One region of the Shewanella sp. AC34-MNA-CIBAN-0136 genome, then DNA from elsewhere that is predicted to be linked to it. Evidence: predicted binding sites of a transcription regulator. Region 1 holds the regulator's gene; the other holds the start of a gene.
The links. The regulator MetJ, encoded in region 1, represses methionine synthesis genes. The targets are predictions, from matches to a motif close to TAGACGTCTAGACGTCTA.
Positions count from the first base shown of each region.

Region 1 (8,477 bases):
TGAAGTAGATCATATCCATGAGAAAAATCTAATTGAAAAAAAGTTAATTGAAAGAAATCTAATGAACTAGTGTGATGTGGATCTATTGCGCCAAGATGAGGATTTTGCTAGAGGAGATAAAAGTGGTTTTTTTGATACTTATTGATGGCGTTTTTAGGTGAGAAATAGACTGCTTGATAAATAGAAGGGGAAGATTTTAATCATTATTAGCGAACAAGCCCATTGATGGCTGGTTTTGTTTACAGGTACAGAATAGCTGATTAGCTGATTAGCTCATTAACGTGTTGGTCGACATAATCACTAACACAGTGGCACTAATACTACATAACACTAAGGTGACTATGCGGGTTTTATCTTTATCAACGCGGCCAATTAATCTACCTGAGACAAGATAACCAGCAACGACTGAAGGCAATAATAGCAGTGATAGCCATAAATGCTTCACTTCAACTAAGCCGACGATGGTTAGAATAGCTAAGGCAATTAATGAGCTAAACACGAAAAAGGCAGATAATGCCGCTCTAAACTGACCTGGGTCTTGGCCTGCAAGCAAAATGGCCATTGGTGGACCACCGATAGCAGCGATATTGCCAAATATGCCTGAAAATACCCCAGCGATAAATAAACTGAGGCGATTAATAGGGGCGGTAAAGCGAAAGATGCTAAGAATAACAGCAATAAACACAATGCCTGCAATCACTAAGCCTAGTATGGCTTGTGGGGCAAACAGCAATAATCCAGCGCCTAAAAACCCCCCAGGGATCCGCCCGAGTAAGGCATATTGCAAACCATTAAATTGTAGATGACCGCGTTCTCTAAATAAGGTCATTGCAGAAATGGCAAAGCCCATAACAATAATAGGAACAGGAACTAATTGAGGATTAACAATATACAGCAGCGGGCTTGCAACAACGGCTAACCCAAAGCCAATTAAGCTTTGGGTTAGCGCGCCAAAAAACACGATAATCGATGCCAGTATCAAGGTCGTTGGATCGATAAATGACATCATAAGTTCTCTTTAAAAACATGACGACTTCTTATTAGGGTCGTTTCAAAGTCTGTGAGGTATTGACTAATCAGTGAATTATTCGAGCTCTTCCCACTCGATACCCATATCATCCATTAACTTTTTCGCTTCACTTGGAATGCTATCAGGCTGATCTTTTGATAGATCACCGTCATAAGGTAATGGTTGACCTGTGTACGCATGCAAAAATGCTTCGCATAGCAGTTCACTGTTAGTTGCATGGCGCAGATTATTTATCTGGCGACGCGTCCGCTCATCCGTCAGTACTTTTAATACTTTTAAAGGGATAGAAACCGTAATTTTTTTTACTTGTTCATTTTTTTTGCCGTGCTCGGCATATGGGCTGATATATTCGCCATTCCACTCAGTCATTAACTTACCCTTAACGATAAATACGCTGCAGATTTTAAACCGTTACAATCTCTAGTCAAATTATTGCTACTATTTAATCCCGATTGCAAATAGATTTCTTGATGTTTAGACGTCTAAACGTCTATTTAAGTTGACGGATGGGGATCTCTTAGGTAAATTTGGACGTCTAGACATCTCTTTGTGTGTTTGTGAAATTTTAGGAGTTACCATGACTAAGCATCAAAACGCCACATTGGCCGTTCGCCAAGGTATTGAAACAGACACACAACATGGTGCTATCGTGCCACCGATTTATTTATCGACCAATTATTCATTCGATGGCCACAATAATCCGCGCGAGTTTGATTACAGTCGTTCGGGTAATCCTACTCGATGTATTTTAGGTGACGCACTCGCCAAACTCGAGCAAGGTGCTACCGGCGTGGTGACATGTACCGGCATGGCGGCGATTACATTGGTGACTAGCTTACTTGGCCCAGAGGATTTATTGGTTGTGCCGCACGATTGTTATGGTGGCAGTTACCGCTTATTTACTAATTTGGCCAAAAAAGGCCAATTTAAGTTATTGGTTGTTGATCAAACTGATGCGCAAGCGCTGAGCAAAGCGATAGCTCAAAAACCGAAAATGGTGTGGTTAGAAACGCCATCGAATCCTTTATTGCGGGTGGTAGACATTAATGCCATTAGTATCGCTTGCCATGACGTTGGCGCGCTAGTGACAGTCGATAACACCTTTTTATCACCAATATTACAGCAGCCATTATTATTAGGTGCAGACATTGTGATTCACTCAACCACCAAATACATCAATGGTCATAGCGATGTGGTCGGTGGGGCTGTAGTGGCTAAAGATCCTCAAGTGGGTGAGTTGTTACATTGGTGGTCAAATACTCTTGGGCTTACGGGTTCAGCATTTGACAGTTATTTAACCTTGCGAGGCTTACGTACTTTAGCGGTACGAATTCGTGAGCATCAACGTAATGCACAAAAGATTGTTGAGTTACTCAGCGCCAGTGATGTGGTGGCCAAGGTGTATTATCCGGGTTTAAAAGACCATCCAGGTCACGAAATTGCGGCAAAACAACAACAAGGCTTTGGTGCTATGTTAAGTTTTGAGTTAATCGGCGGCGAAGCGGAAGTAGTGGCATTTTTAAAGGCGCTGTCGTTGTTTAGTGTTGCCGAAAGTTTAGGCGGGGTGGAAAGTTTAGTCGCCGTTCCGGCCACTATGACCCATCGAGCAATGGACCCACAAGCAAGGCAAGAGGCTGGTATTAAAGAGACTTTATTGAGACTATCTGTCGGTATTGAAGATGCAGATGACCTCTTGGCCGATATTCAAGCAGGCCTAGCAGCTGTTGCCGCGATAAAATCAGCTTAATTCGAGTTTAAGTTAGCTGTGGTTTCGACCAAATTGGGTAAAATAGCAAAACATGCACTTGCAACACTATTGGTTTCAAAATAGAAGTCTAGCAGTCGCAACAAAAGTCGTAGTTGTTTAAGGAGTCAGTAATGACGCGAAGTCATTTACATAAGTTTGGTGGTTCAAGTTTAGCGGATGCAGATTGCTATCGCCGTGTTGCACATATTCTACTTACGCATGGTCAGAGTGATGATTTAGTTGTGGTATCCGCCGCCGGAAAAACGACTAACTTCTTATACAAATTATTGAGCCTGCGTGACAGCGGTCAGTTGTGGCAAGAAGAGCTGCAAATTCTGATCAGTTACCAGCAGACGTTAATTGAACAATTATTATCAAACGAGCAAGCGCGTGATTTACGCGAACGTTTGTCTACCGACAAATCTCAGTTAGTCAGCTTATTATCTTTAGAGCAACGTAACGATTACCAATTAAACCAAGTGGTGAGTTTTGGTGAACGTTGGTCGGCGCGCTTAATGGCCGCTTTGTTAAGAGAAATGGGCGTAGCTGCGACTCATGTCGATGCGTGCTCTATTTTGGTAGCCGATGAAGGTGCCGTACCCAATATTTTAGTGGCTGAGTCTCGTGACAAGGTACAAGCCTTATTAGCCTTGCACCCGCAAGAGCGTTTAGTGATCACCGGCTTTATATGCGCTAACCGCCACGGCGATACCTTATTGCTGGGTCGCAATGGTTCTGATTTTAGTGCCACCTTAATTGCCAGCTTAGCTGACATTGAACGTGTGACCATTTGGACCGACGTTGAAGGGGTATTTAACGCCGACCCGAATAAAATTAATGATGCTAAATTACTCAAGAGTATGTCACTCGCAGAAGCCGATCGCCTAGCGCGCCTGGGCTCTCCTGTACTGCATTCTCGTACCTTACAGCCACTGTTTAATACTGAAGTGAGTTTAGCGGTACGCTCAAGCTATGCTTCACACACTGACTTTACTTTAATCGCGCCACTGAGTTCATCAGCGAGTGCGCCTGTGGTCACTAACTTAAATGAAGTGGTGTTGTTTAGTTTTAAAATGAACGCAGATATTGAACCATTGTTGGCTATTTTAGAAAAAGCAGGTATCACACCGTTAGCTTATTGGTCGCTAGCACAACATAAGTTTGAGTTGGCGTTAACGCTTGAAAGCCAAAAACAAGTGCAAGCTTTGCTCACTCAATACAGCAGTGAATTTTTGATTGAAGAATTGAGTGCCCAAACTGACTTAGGCCTAGTGGCATTAGTCAGTGCCGATGCTCATCACTTTAGACGCAGTTTTGCCCGACTACTCAGTCGTGATGCCAAACCGATTTATCAAGATGCATTAAGTTTGGTCACTTTAGTCCCGCAAGCTCAAGTGAGTTTATTGACCCAAAAAGTACATCGTCGTTGTGCTGGACCAAGAATGCGTATTGGAGTGTTATTGCTGGGAGTGGGTAACATTGGTGAGGCGTGGATTGATTTGTTTAAACGCGCCAGTCCAGCATTAGATCATGAACTCGAAGCCTCTGTTGAGTTAGTTGGTTTAGTTGGTTCGAAAAAAGCGTTAATTTCTAACGACGGAATTAACCTTGAACAATGGCAACAAGATTATCAACAGCAAGGTATTGAATGGGATTATGATCAACTGTTTGATCAATTAGCGCAGTTATCATGCGATGAAATTGTCGCCTTAGATATCAGTGCGAGTGCCGCCTTAACCTTACAATATCCCGAGCTATTTGCCCGTGGTATTCATGTGGTAAGTGCCAATAAATTAGCCGGCTCAGGGCCATTGCCATTTTATCGTGAATTAAAGCAGCAGCTGAGTAATCGCCGCTTATTTTGGCGCTATAACGCCAGCTGTGGCGCAGGTTTACCTATTCAACATGCGTTAAATGACTTACGTAATAGTGGTGACACTATTGAAGCCGTGGGTGGTATTTTCTCGGGCACGTTATGTTGGTTGTTCGAAAATTATGATGGCAGTAAGCCGTTCTCAGAATTAGTACTGCATGCTCGCAGTTTAGGTATTACTGAACCGGATCCACGCGATGACTTATCTGGCCGCGATATGCAACGTAAGTTGTTAATCTTGGCTCGCGAGATAGGTTTAGCGGTAGAGCTAGACGATATTAGTCTTAACTCATTAGTGCCTCAAGCTTTAGCAGAGTTGTCACTAGAAGATTTTTTAGCGCGCATCAGTGAGTTAGACGATGATTTGTTGCAGCAGTATGTCGCTGCAGCTGAACAGAACAAGGTGCTACGTTATGTGGCTTCGCTGGATAAAGTCGAAGGTAAGTTACAGGCTGAAGTGGGTTTGCAGTGGGTTGATAATAATCATCCTTATGCGAATTTAACCCCAGGGGATAATGTGTTTGTTATTCGCAGTGCGTTTTATCAAGGTAATCCATTGATTATTCGCGGTCCAGGGGCTGGGCGTGAGGTGACTGCTGCGGCTGTGCAGTCGGATTTGGTGCATATTTGCAAAGACTTGTTGCAAGAGTAGTTTTGTTAAAAAAGACCATTATTAATGGTCTTTTTTTATGTCATCTCGGGAATGTTTGAGAGCTGAAATTCAGCTCTTTTCTTTATTTGCCGCAAACCGCTCAACGCATAAATACTAAAATGTTAGATGACAAGTGTTCACATCTTGAAATGGAGTTCAAAATAATTATGAAAATCAAAGTATTTACTAAAGTGTTAAAACCTAAACTAAGCTTTTGGATGAAACCGATAGAACAAGCTGATTGTGGTTTACAAGACGAAATTAATTTATGGTTATCCACACAAACATCTATAGAAATCACCGAAATTAAACAAACTCAAAGCGGTGGGTCATTTATGCCAGCGACGTTAAATATTACCATTTGGTATCAGTAATCTAATGAGACTGTTCCATGTAAGCTTAATCATCTCCTCGACATAAACGAACAATAGATAATAAAAATGAATAGGTAGCATAAAGCTGCGTCCTTATTCTAAGTGCTGAAAAAGCTCAATAATAGAAGGGCTTAAACTTTTTATTATATGAATATCCGATCGAGAGTTCGACCAATTTGAAGTGATGTTTATGGATACTATTTTTGCGAGTCTTTAAAGATTGGCCCAGTCTTTAGTTATCTTTATTTATTCTCAGGTAACGAATACTCTTAAGGCGACACAATCTAAGTCGCCTGTGCTTAGGCTTCTTCTACTGCGTCATCTTTTAATGATTCAGCTGTTTTATCGGTTAACGTTATTAATAGGCCTGTGAGTAGGCTCATGCTGTAACCGAGTACGGCGCCGATAATAAGTGGTGGAATGATAGCGGCTAGATCAGCATTTAAGGCAAAAGTGATGCAACAACCGATAAAGGTGCCGGGAATAAAGGCGAAGTTTTTATTACTGGCTTGTAAGCACATAAATGCGGTGACAATGCCTGTTAATGCATAGCTGATCATTGGCGAACCTAGAACACCGCTGCCTGCAATAATTAACCAGCCCCAGAATACACCGGAAAGATTGGTCATCATCGCCATCATCATGCCTTTAGCGCCAGTTTCCGTTTGAGCGAAAAAGGTACTGCAGCCCAGAAAGCCGACCCATGTCACGAGATGAAATACATCAGCAAGACCAGCCCAAACAGCTGCTAATAAACCAGCAGAAATTGCAATTTGCCAACGATGCGCCATGGTTGCCTCACAAAAGATTAAAATTAGAACGGTGAGTTCTAAATTTAGCACAATAAACTAAATTTAGGCAGTTAGGTTTTACAAAAGTCGATCCAGTTCGCAAATAAAAGCAACTGCTAATAAAACCAAACGTTATGCACTCGATAATTGTGAGAGAGTCATCATGTCTACCGCACATTAACACCAGATATAGTCACTAATGCTATTAACTTTGTTAGAACCTAAGTGTTAGCGCACTTTTTAAAAAATAATTTGAACATTATCAAATGACACTGTTTGCAGGCTGATGAACAAAAAGCCTGCAGATAGATGAACAAACGGCTGTTTTCAGCCGTTTTATATTGTCTATGATTTAGGCCTAGCGTTAATGTGATTATTACAAATTGCTTATTGATGGTTTTTTAGCTTGACTTAGTATGCAGTTAAACTAGTATATGGACATATAGACGTCCAAACGGCCAAATGATTTAGGTTAAGTTAATCATTTAAGCTGATTGGTATAGACTCCTAAGTGTTACAGAAGTTAAAGGAATACATTATGGCTTTTCATCATGCACAACATGCCCAGTCGTTAAATCAGAGCTTGTCTGAGCTGAATGATATTAATGTGTCTTTTGAGTTTTTTCCGCCATCAACGCCAGCAATGGAAGATATTTTGTGGAATTCTATTCGTCGTTTAGAACCATTGAACCCTAAATTTGTATCAGTAACATACGGTGCCAATTCAGGTGTACGTGATCGTACTCATAGCGTGATTGAACGTATCCAGAAAGAAACCAATCTACTCGCTGCGCCGCATTTAACCTTGGTTGATGCTAGTGATGAAGAATTGGTTGAGCTGGCAAAGCATTATTGGAATTCTGGTATTAGAGACATTGTGGCATTGCGCGGTGATTTACCTGACGGTAGCCCAAAACCAACTCGCTTTGCCAATGACTTAGTGCGTTTACTGCGCTCAGTGGCCGACTTTGATATTTCGGTAGCAGCGTATCCTGAAGTGCATCCTGATGCGCGTAATGCGCAGGCCGATTTAATTAACTTAAAGAAAAAGATTGATGCAGGTGCTAACCGCGCCATTACTCAATTTTTCTTTGATGTTGAATCCTACTTACGTTTTCGCGACCGTTGCGTTACAGCTGGTATAGATGTTGAGATTATTCCAGGGATATTACCTGTGACTAACTTTAAACAAACTAAGCGTTTTGCTGGCATGACCAATGTCGCCATTCCACATTGGTTACATCGTCAATTTGAAGGTTTAGATGACGACCCTGCAACACGTCAATTAGTGGGTGCCAACGTTGCTATTGATATGGTGAAAGTATTGTCCCGTGAAGGTGTTAAAGATTTCCATTTTTATACCCTTAATCGTGCAGAATTAACGTATGCCATTTGCCATACATTAGGCGTGCGTCCAAAGTAGTACAGTGTAAAATTCACTCAATTAAAACCCCGTTAATGGTTCCATTAACGGGGTTTTTGTTTAAATATTCGACGTTTGCCGTATTCTTTTTTGAATATATTTAGCCTATGGTGGTAAGACAATAACCAATAACCAATAACGAATGACTAAAGAGGTGTGATGATGAAAACATCCTTTTACAAGCTCGCTGCATTGGCTGGCATAACGATGCTAACTGTTATGACCGCAGAAGCTGCAGAAACAACTTCCCCACAACTGCCGGTTCCTGCTGCGGCTCAGCTATGTACTTCTTGCCACGGTGCACAAGGTCAAGGTATCGACATTATTGGCCCTCGTTTAGCAGGCTTATCTGCCGATTACATCAGCAATCAACTTGCGTTATTTCATGCAGGTAAACGTCAAAATCCAACCATGTTAGCAATGGCTGCAACGGTGCAAGGTGACAATATTGCTGTGGTAGCGCAATATTTTAGTCAGCAACCTGTTGCTGACATTCCGCTCCAATTTCGCGGTGACAAGGTTGGTATTAGCGATCCGTTCGAAAAATTAGCCTTTCAAGGTGACTGGTCACGTACCATTCCAGCATG
Region 1 covers NZ_JBEOPJ010000010.1:93,772-102,248, forward strand. The annotation lists gene AAEY94_RS11780 (sulfite exporter TauE/SafE family protein) at 269-1,009, opposite strand; gene metJ (met regulon transcriptional regulator MetJ) at 1,085-1,399, opposite strand; gene metB (cystathionine gamma-synthase) at 1,608-2,777, shown strand; gene AAEY94_RS11795 (bifunctional aspartate kinase/homoserine dehydrogenase II) at 2,909-5,302, shown strand; gene AAEY94_RS11800 (hypothetical protein) at 5,470-5,676, shown strand; gene AAEY94_RS11805 (DUF1097 domain-containing protein) at 5,976-6,467, opposite strand; gene metF (methylenetetrahydrofolate reductase) at 7,006-7,890, shown strand; gene AAEY94_RS11815 (c-type cytochrome) at 8,098-8,477, shown strand, end outside.

Region 2 (8,477 bases), on a different contig from region 1:
TTGGCTGGGAATAAACCGATTACTGCTTTGGCGGTAAGCCATTTTTCAGCAATAATTTGCTTCAACATGGCTTGGCCGTCGGCAAATAATTTAACCGCTTCTTCACCAACGACTTTGTCTTTTAAAATTTCAGGGTAATGACCGTGCAGTTCCCAGCTTCTAAAGAACGGTGTCCAATCGATACGTTCGACTAGGTCTTCTAATGGATAGTCATCAAACACCTGGCGACCTAATACATTAGGCGTAAATGGGGTGTAGTTTTCCCAGTCGTGTTTACAACGGTTTTCGCGTGCGGCTTCAATCGACACGATGGTTTTACGCTTGGTTTGCGACAAACGTTTTTCACGCATCATGTCGTATTCTGCGTAGGCCTCGTCGATGGTTGCTTGGCGAGTGGCGTTATTAATCAGCTTAGACACCATAGGTACAGCGCGAGATGCATCGGCAATGTAAATTGCGCCGTGTGGGTAATGCGGTGCTATTTTTACTGCAGTATGAATTTTAGAGCAGGTTGCACCACCGATAATAGCAGGGATGGTTAAGCCTTCACGGTGGAAGGTTTTCACGTTGTGGACCATTTCATCCAAGCTTGGCGTGATTAAACCTGACATGCCGATGATGTCGATATTATGCTCTTTTACTGCATCGAGAATTTTATCGACCGATACCATGACCCCAAGATCGACCACTTCGTAGCCGTTACAGGCAAGTACTACTCCAACAATATTTTTACCGATGTCATGCACATCACCTTTTACTGTGACCATTAAAATTCGCCCGTTTGACTGGCCAGCAACCTTTTCAAGCTCAATATATGGGTTTAGGTAAGCGACGGCTTTTTTCATTACTCGTGCCGATTTGACCACTTGCGGTAAGAACATTTTGCCAGCACCAAATAAGTCGCCGACCACGTTCATGCCGTCCATCAGCGGTCCTTCAATAACATCGAGCGGGCGCACGGCTTCTTGACGAGCAGCTTCGGTGTCTTCATCAATAAATTCGGTAATGCCTTTAACCAATGCGTGCGATAAACGTTTGGATACCGGCCAGCTGCGCCAAGCTAAATCTTCTTTTTTGGCCACTTGTGAGCCATCGCCTCTAAAGCTTTCAGCGATGTCGAGTAGTTGCTCGGTGTTGTTTGAGTCGGCTACCGGACATGGTAAGTTTTGAACTACGTTTTCAACCCGTTTTTTCAGCTCTGGTTCAATATCATCGTATATGGCTAACTGACCAGCGTTAACAATACCCATGTCCATGCCGGCTTGAATGGCATGGTATAAAAACACCGCGTGAATGGCTTCGCGTACTGGGTTGTTACCGCGGAACGAGAATGACACGTTAGACACGCCGCCTGAGATCATTGCGTGTGGCAAGGTGGCTTTTATGTCTTTTATCGATTCGATAAAGTCGACGGCATAGTTGTCGTGTTCATCAATACCGGTGGCAATGGCGAAAATGTTAGGGTCAAAAATAATGTCTTCTGGTGGAAAGCCAACAACATCAACCAAAATGCGATAAGCACGGGTACAGATTTGGGTTTTACGCTCACGTGTATCGGCTTGGCCGTCTTCGTCAAAGGCCATTATAATGGCTGCCGCACCATAGCGTTTTACTAAGGTGGCTTGTTCAATAAATTTGGCTTCGCCTTCTTTCATCGAAATAGAGTTAACAATCGACTTGCCTTGAACGCATTTAAGCCCAGCTTCAATGACTTCCCACTTTGATGAGTCAATCATGATGGGCACGCGGGAGATGTCGGGCTCAGAGGCGATTAAGTTTAAAAACTTCGCCATTGACGCCACGCCATCAAGCATACCTTCGTCCATGTTGACGTCGATAATTTGCGCGCCATTTTCAACCTGCTCGCGCACGACATCTAAGGCTTCTTCAAACTTTTCTTCTTTAATTAAGCGTAAAAACTTAGCCGAACCGGTCACGTTAGCGCGCTCACCGACGTTAACAAATAACGAGTTTTTGTCGATGGTGAGTGGCTCTAGGCCCGATAAACGACACGCCACAGGTATATCTGGTATCTGTCTTGGTTCGTGTCTGAGCACCGCTTCACGAATAGCACTAATGTGTGCGGGTGTACTACCACAACAACCGCCGACAATGTTGAGCATGCCTTCTTGAGCCCATTGATTAATGACTTCGGCCATTTCTTCTGGGGTTTCATCGTAGCCACCAAATTCGTTGGGTAAGCCAGCATTTGGGTGGGCAGAGACATAACATTCGGCAATACGTGACAATTCTTCAACGTACGGGCGCAGCTCTTTTGGTCCGAGGGCGCAGTTAAGGCCAATCGATAACGGCTTGATGTGGCGTAAAGAGTTATAAAAGGCTTCGGTGGTTTGGCCGGTTAATGTACGACCAGAGGCGTCGGTAATAGTGCCAGAGATCATAACGGGTAGGCGATCGCCAAGTTGATCGAATACTTTTTCAATCGCAAATAGGGCGGCTTTGGCGTTTAAAGTATCAAAAATGGTTTCAACCATAATGATATCGGCGCCACCTTCAATTAAGGCGCTGGTGGATTCGACATAAGCGTCGACTAATTGGTCGAAACTGACATTACGAAACGCTGGGTCGTTAACGTCTGGACTGATAGAGCAAGTACGGTTGGTTGGGCCTAATACACCGGCCACATAACGTGGTGAACCTGTTTGCGCTGCCACTTCGTCGGCAGCTTGGCGGGCGACTCGGGCGCCAGCAAGGTTAATTTCAGCGGCCAGCGACTGCATGTCGTAGTCGGCCATGGCAATGGTGGTGGCGTTAAAGGTGTTAGTTTCAATAATGTCGGCACCGTTTAGCAGGTACTGAGTATGAATATCTTTAATGATTTGCGGTTGGCTGAGTACTAATAAGTCGTTGTTGCCTTTAACATCGCAATGCCAATCTTTAAAACGCTCGCCACGATAATCTTCTTCTTCCAACTTATAGTCTTGGATCATGGTGCCCATGGCGCCATCTAAAATCACAATACGCTGCGCTAACAATGCATTAAGTTGTTTAAGTGTTTGACTGTAAGAAGTCGATTTCGCCATAACAGTTACCTTTTTATCACTATGTTGCTTGATACCTTGATTGAGATAAGCATACCCTTATTTTTACAATAGTAGGGCGATAACATCATTGCTGTGCACAAGTGTTGTAAATAACAGTTATACACAACGGTTGCTTTAACCGTTGCAGGCAATTGCCTTGGACAATTACTGCGTACAATGATTATCTTCTAAATGATTATCTTTTAAGATAGTATTTTAGACATATAAACGTATAGACGTCCATAGTACGCGAATTTTTATCACTAGAGCAAGGCTGAATTAAATGAAACAAGCCAAGATAATATTAATGCGCCATGGAGAATGCGAAGGTGGGGCAATATTTCGCGGCCAAACCGATGTAAAGCTCACCGACACTGGAATGGCCCAAATGCAGCAAGCGTTTGCTGAACTGCAATATCCAATTAGCCATGTGTTTAGTTCGCCATTGCAACGGTGTCAGCAATTCAGCCAGCCTTTAACGCAGCGATTAACATTACCGTTAACGACGATACCAGCACTGCAAGAAATTGATTTTGGCGTCTGGGATGGGCAATCGTTTGATGCAATTTACCAACAAAACCCTGCTAAATTTGATGCTTACTGGCATAACCCATGGTCGGCTGATAGCACGCCAGATAATGCCGAGTCGGTGATTGATTTTGCTGCGAGAGTGGAGACCGGGCTTATGAGCGTGGTGGATGAACTATGGCGCTCGTGTCACCAGCAGCACTCTTGTTTACTGCCAATAGACGAACAACAAGGGCAAACCGTGCCGCAAACCGCTCAAGCTGTCGATTGTCCCCATGCGTTAGTGGTTACTCACGGTGGGGTGATGCGTTGCTTAATGGGCTATGTGCTTAAGGTTGGCCAATCTAGCGGATTATTCGCTAACCTAGCAATCCCCTATGCTGCTATTATGGTGCTCGATGTCTATTGGCCTGATGATGTTGATAAGGTTGACGCTTTTCAAGCGACAGCAATGAATAGCAATACCGCTGAAGTGAGCTTTACATTACATTGGCCGTAACACTTCATTGGCTGAGCGTTATAACCATAGTGTCATTATTTTTGCGCCATAATTTGCGTAATAATTTGCGTAATAATTTGCGTAATAATTTGCATAATAATCTGCGCCATAACGTGCGTAGTCATTAGTGTCACAATTTGCATAGTTATTGGCATAGTTATTGGCATAGTTATCAGCGCCGTAATTTGAATAGTTATTTGCGTCATAATTGTCGTAATAATCTGCGTCGAAACCATAGTGCCTTTCAAGGTATTGGGAATTGGGATAAGCCCAAACTGTACCCGCAACTGTAGATGTACCCATCGAATATGGGGACATAAGTCAGATACCAGCTTTGAATCGCCTCAATATCCATGCCTAAGCGGGTGACTTAGGGGAGTTATTAAATAGATGTTTGTGTTAATTAATTGGACATGGCGGGCTAACTTTCATGTCTGAATCTGTATTAGATGTAAATCATCTTTTTTGGCAAGTCGATAATAAAACGATTCTGGCGGACATTCATTTCAGTTTGCCTAAAGGCCAGATGCTAGGACTAATTGGTCCCAATGGCGCAGGCAAGTCGAGCCTGCTACGCTGCTTATATCGCTATATTGTGCCGACCAGCGGCGATATTGAGATATTTTCTAAACCCATCAGTGAGTATTCCTCTAAGTTGTTAGCGCAGAATATTGCTGTGGTGCAACAAGATACCCCGCATTATTTTGACATGACCACCGAGCAATTAGTGTTGATGGGGCTTACTCCGCATAAAGGCTTGTTTGACTCTAACACAGCCCAAGACCGTGAACGTGTGGTGAGTGCCTTAACCAAAGTTGGATTACAGCAAAAAGCTCAGCAACAATATGAACTGTTATCTGGCGGTGAAAAACAACGTGCCCTAATTGCCCGCGCCATTGTGCAACAGCCGCATATTCTTATTTTAGATGAACCGACCAATCACTTAGATATTCGTTATCAAATTCAAATTCTTGAACTTGTTGCATCTTTAGGCATCAGTGTTATTGCTTCTATACACGATCTGAATTTAGCCAGTGCAATGTGCGATAAATTACTGCTACTCGACCAAGGACGATTAATTGCTAAAGGTACCCCAACAGAAGTGCTAACCGAACGGCAAATTAGTGAGGTGTTTGGTGTGTGCTGCGACATTAATCTTCACCCACAACACGGTAAGCCGCTGATCAGTTATTTTTATGGTTACCAACCTAGCCAGAAAGGATGCCCCGATCATGATTGATGCATCGCAACGTCGGTATTACGTTTGTTTCAGTCTGTTGGTATTGGCTACGCTGCTTACCCCGATATTTGCCGCCAGTTTTGGGGCGGCCAACATTCATCTTAATGACGTATTAATGATATTTAATACCTTATTAGGCGGCGACATGCCGAGTGCGATTGATGGCAGTGAACATGCGGTTACGATAACCCAACGTATTGTGCTTGAATTACGCTTACCGAGAATTTTGTTGGCCTTTGTGGCTGGCGCAGGGTTGTCTATAGCAGGCAGTGTATTACAAACCGTGACCCGCAACCCGTTGGCCGACCCGTATTTGTTTGGCATTAGCTCCGGGGCGTCATTTGGTGCAGTGCTGGTGGTGTCGTTATTCAGTCAAACCGGTTTGTTTGCCGAAATGTTTTCTGGTGTATTGACTATAGCGCCAAGCTTTACCGCGCAACCTTGGTGGTCTTGGTCGACATTAAGCATACCGATAGGAGCATTCATCGGCGCCAGTTTATCGGTGTTGGTGGTGTTTATTTTGTCGGGACCTGGTCGAAGTAGCCAAGTTGAACGTATGTTGCTGTCTGGTGTAGCAACGTCGTTTCTGTTTGGGGCATTGACTAGCTTGCTGTTGTATTTTTCAACCCCTCAAGCTGCGGCGTCAGTACTGTTTTGGAGTTTAGGCAGTTTTGCTAAAGCCAGTTGGTCTAATCTACTCTTACCCAGTGTGACGGTAGGGGTTAGTTTATTGATTATGTTGGCATTTAGACGGCAAATTATGGCGCTGCAAGCGGGTGATGAAACGGCTCATACGTTAGGAATAAATGTCGCTAAATTGCGCTTAAGTATGCTGTTACTGTGTTCGCTTATTACGGCAATGTTGGTGGCAACTTGTGGTGGCATTGGATTTGTTGGTTTGATGATCCCGCATACGGTTAGGCTATTATTTTCCGGACGTCAGCCGATGATCTTAACCGCGATGTTAGGTGGCTTATTTATGGTGTGGATTGACGTGATAGCACGATGCATTTTATTTAACCAAGAATTGCCTGTCGGCATTATTACAGCTGCATTGGGCAGCGTGTTTTTCTTGTTTATTTTGCGTCAACGCCGTTAAACACTGAGCTCTTTTTATAGGCACATAGCTAAGCACATAGCTAAGAATTAGATAAGCACATAGATAAGCTCTTTGATAAGCACTGGATGAGTGCTGGATGAGTGCTGCAATACATCATATTGAATTTTATCTGCCCGAATTGTTGGAGTCGCCATGTTTGTTATAGAAGCCGTTAAGTCAGATGTTGATGCCAATATTCAACATAAGATTAATCAAAAAACCAAACCATTAGGGGCGTTAGGGCAGCTAGAAACCTTGGCGCTACAGATTGCTCGGGTGCAGTACCGCGGCGATAAACAGTCGTTAAGCACACCGCTGCAAATCACTAAACCAACGATGTTAGTGTTTGCTGCCGACCATGGCATTGCCGCTTACGGCGTGTCGATTGCGCCAAGCGAAGTGACCACTCAAATGGTACATAATTTTGTCCAAGGCGGCGCGGCAATTAATGTGTTTTGTCGCCAAGTCGGGTTTGAGCTTGAAATTATCGATTGCGGAATATTACAACCGCTTACAGGCCAAGCCAATGTTATCGACCAACGCTTAGGCGCAGGCACTAAGGCTATGCATTTAGCGGCGGCTATGCCACTTGAAAAAGTCGCCCAAGGGTTTGAATTTGCTCGACAGTTGGTTGCTCGCCATGTTGATGCCGGGTGTAATTTAATTGCTTTAGGTGAAATGGGTATCGGCAATACTTCTGCTGCGACTGCGGTAATGTCAGCTATGCTCAATATTGATGTTGAGCAATGTGTTGGTAGAGGCACGGGAATTGATGATGCTACCTTGGTTATTAAAACAAAACTCATTAACCAAGCACTTGATTTACATCAACATGAGTTAGTTTCTCCTGAAGCTATTTTGGCTCACGTTGGCGGTTTTGAAATAGTGCAAATGACCGGGGCGATACTGGCGGCTGCGGAACAAAAAATATTAGTGGTGATTGATGGTTTTATCGCTACTGCTGCAGCATTAGTTGCGGTAAAATTATCTCCACAATCAAGAGACTATTTAGTTTTTGCTCATGAGTCGCAAGAGCAAGGACATAAGCTTCTGTTACAACAGCTACAAGCAACACCATTGTTGTCGCTGGGATTAAGACTTGGAGAAGGCACTGGCGCTGCGTTAGCGTTACCGTTAATTCAAGCTGCGGTGAATTTTTACAATCAAATGGCCAGTTTCGATGATGCTGGCGTTAATAATGTGGTTTAAGGGAACAACATGTCTGGCGAGATAAAATGGTTGCGGCAGTTAAATTTATTTTTTGTGGCGATGAGTTTTTTTACTCGGATCCCCGTTCCATCGTGGGTGGTGATTGATAGCGATAAGCTCAACAAAGCTAGCCGTTATTTTGGTTTAGTGGGCTTACTCATTGGCTTAATTTGTGCGTTGGTATTTTGGCTTGCACAGCTGATTTTACCGGCAAGCATTGCCATTTTATTAGCCATGGTCGCGGGTGTATTAGTGACCGGCGCCTTCCATGAAGACGGCTTAGCCGATACCGCAGATGGTTTTGGTGGTGGTTGGACGGTAGAAGACAAGCTGCGCATCATGAAAGATTCGCGTTTGGGCAGTTATGGTGCCTTGTCGCTGGGATTAGTGTTATTGCTAAAATGGCAATTGTTAGTCGAACTGGCTTTATATAGCCCAATGGCGGCGGTCAGTGCGCTTGTAGCAGGCCATACACTCAGCCGCGTTGTGGCATCAAGCTTGATTTTTAGTGAGCAATACGTCCGTGATGACGACACCAGCAAATCAAAGCCAATTGCCCAAGATCAGCAATTAAATGATTTATTTATTTTAATCGCCAGCGGTATATTTGTGTTGTTATGGCTTAACGGTGTGGCGGCGTTTGTGCTATTTATTACCTTGTGGCTAGTACGCATTTTGTTAGGCGGCTTTTTCCGTAAACAAATTGGTGGCTACACCGGTGACACACTAGGCGCTGCGCAGCAAATCAGCGAAGTGTGTTGTTACTTAGTTATTTTAGCGGTTGGATTAAGCTAATGATTCATTTGGTGTTGGGCGGTGCGCGTAGCGGTAAAAGTCGATATGCAGAGCAATGTGTGG
Region 2 covers NZ_JBEOPJ010000004.1:219,237-227,713, reverse strand. The annotation lists gene metH (methionine synthase) at 1-3,044, opposite strand, end outside; gene AAEY94_RS05830 (histidine phosphatase family protein) at 3,328-4,071, shown strand; cobalamin riboswitch at 4,302-4,422, shown strand; gene AAEY94_RS05825 (ABC transporter ATP-binding protein) at 4,502-5,311, shown strand; gene AAEY94_RS05820 (FecCD family ABC transporter permease) at 5,304-6,410, shown strand; gene cobT (nicotinate-nucleotide--dimethylbenzimidazole phosphoribosyltransferase) at 6,564-7,619, shown strand; gene AAEY94_RS05810 (adenosylcobinamide-GDP ribazoletransferase) at 7,629-8,414, shown strand; gene cobU (bifunctional adenosylcobinamide kinase/adenosylcobinamide-phosphate guanylyltransferase) at 8,414-8,477, shown strand, end outside.
Region 2: the regulator MetJ is predicted to act here: its motif matches at 3,270-3,287, upstream of metH (methionine synthase).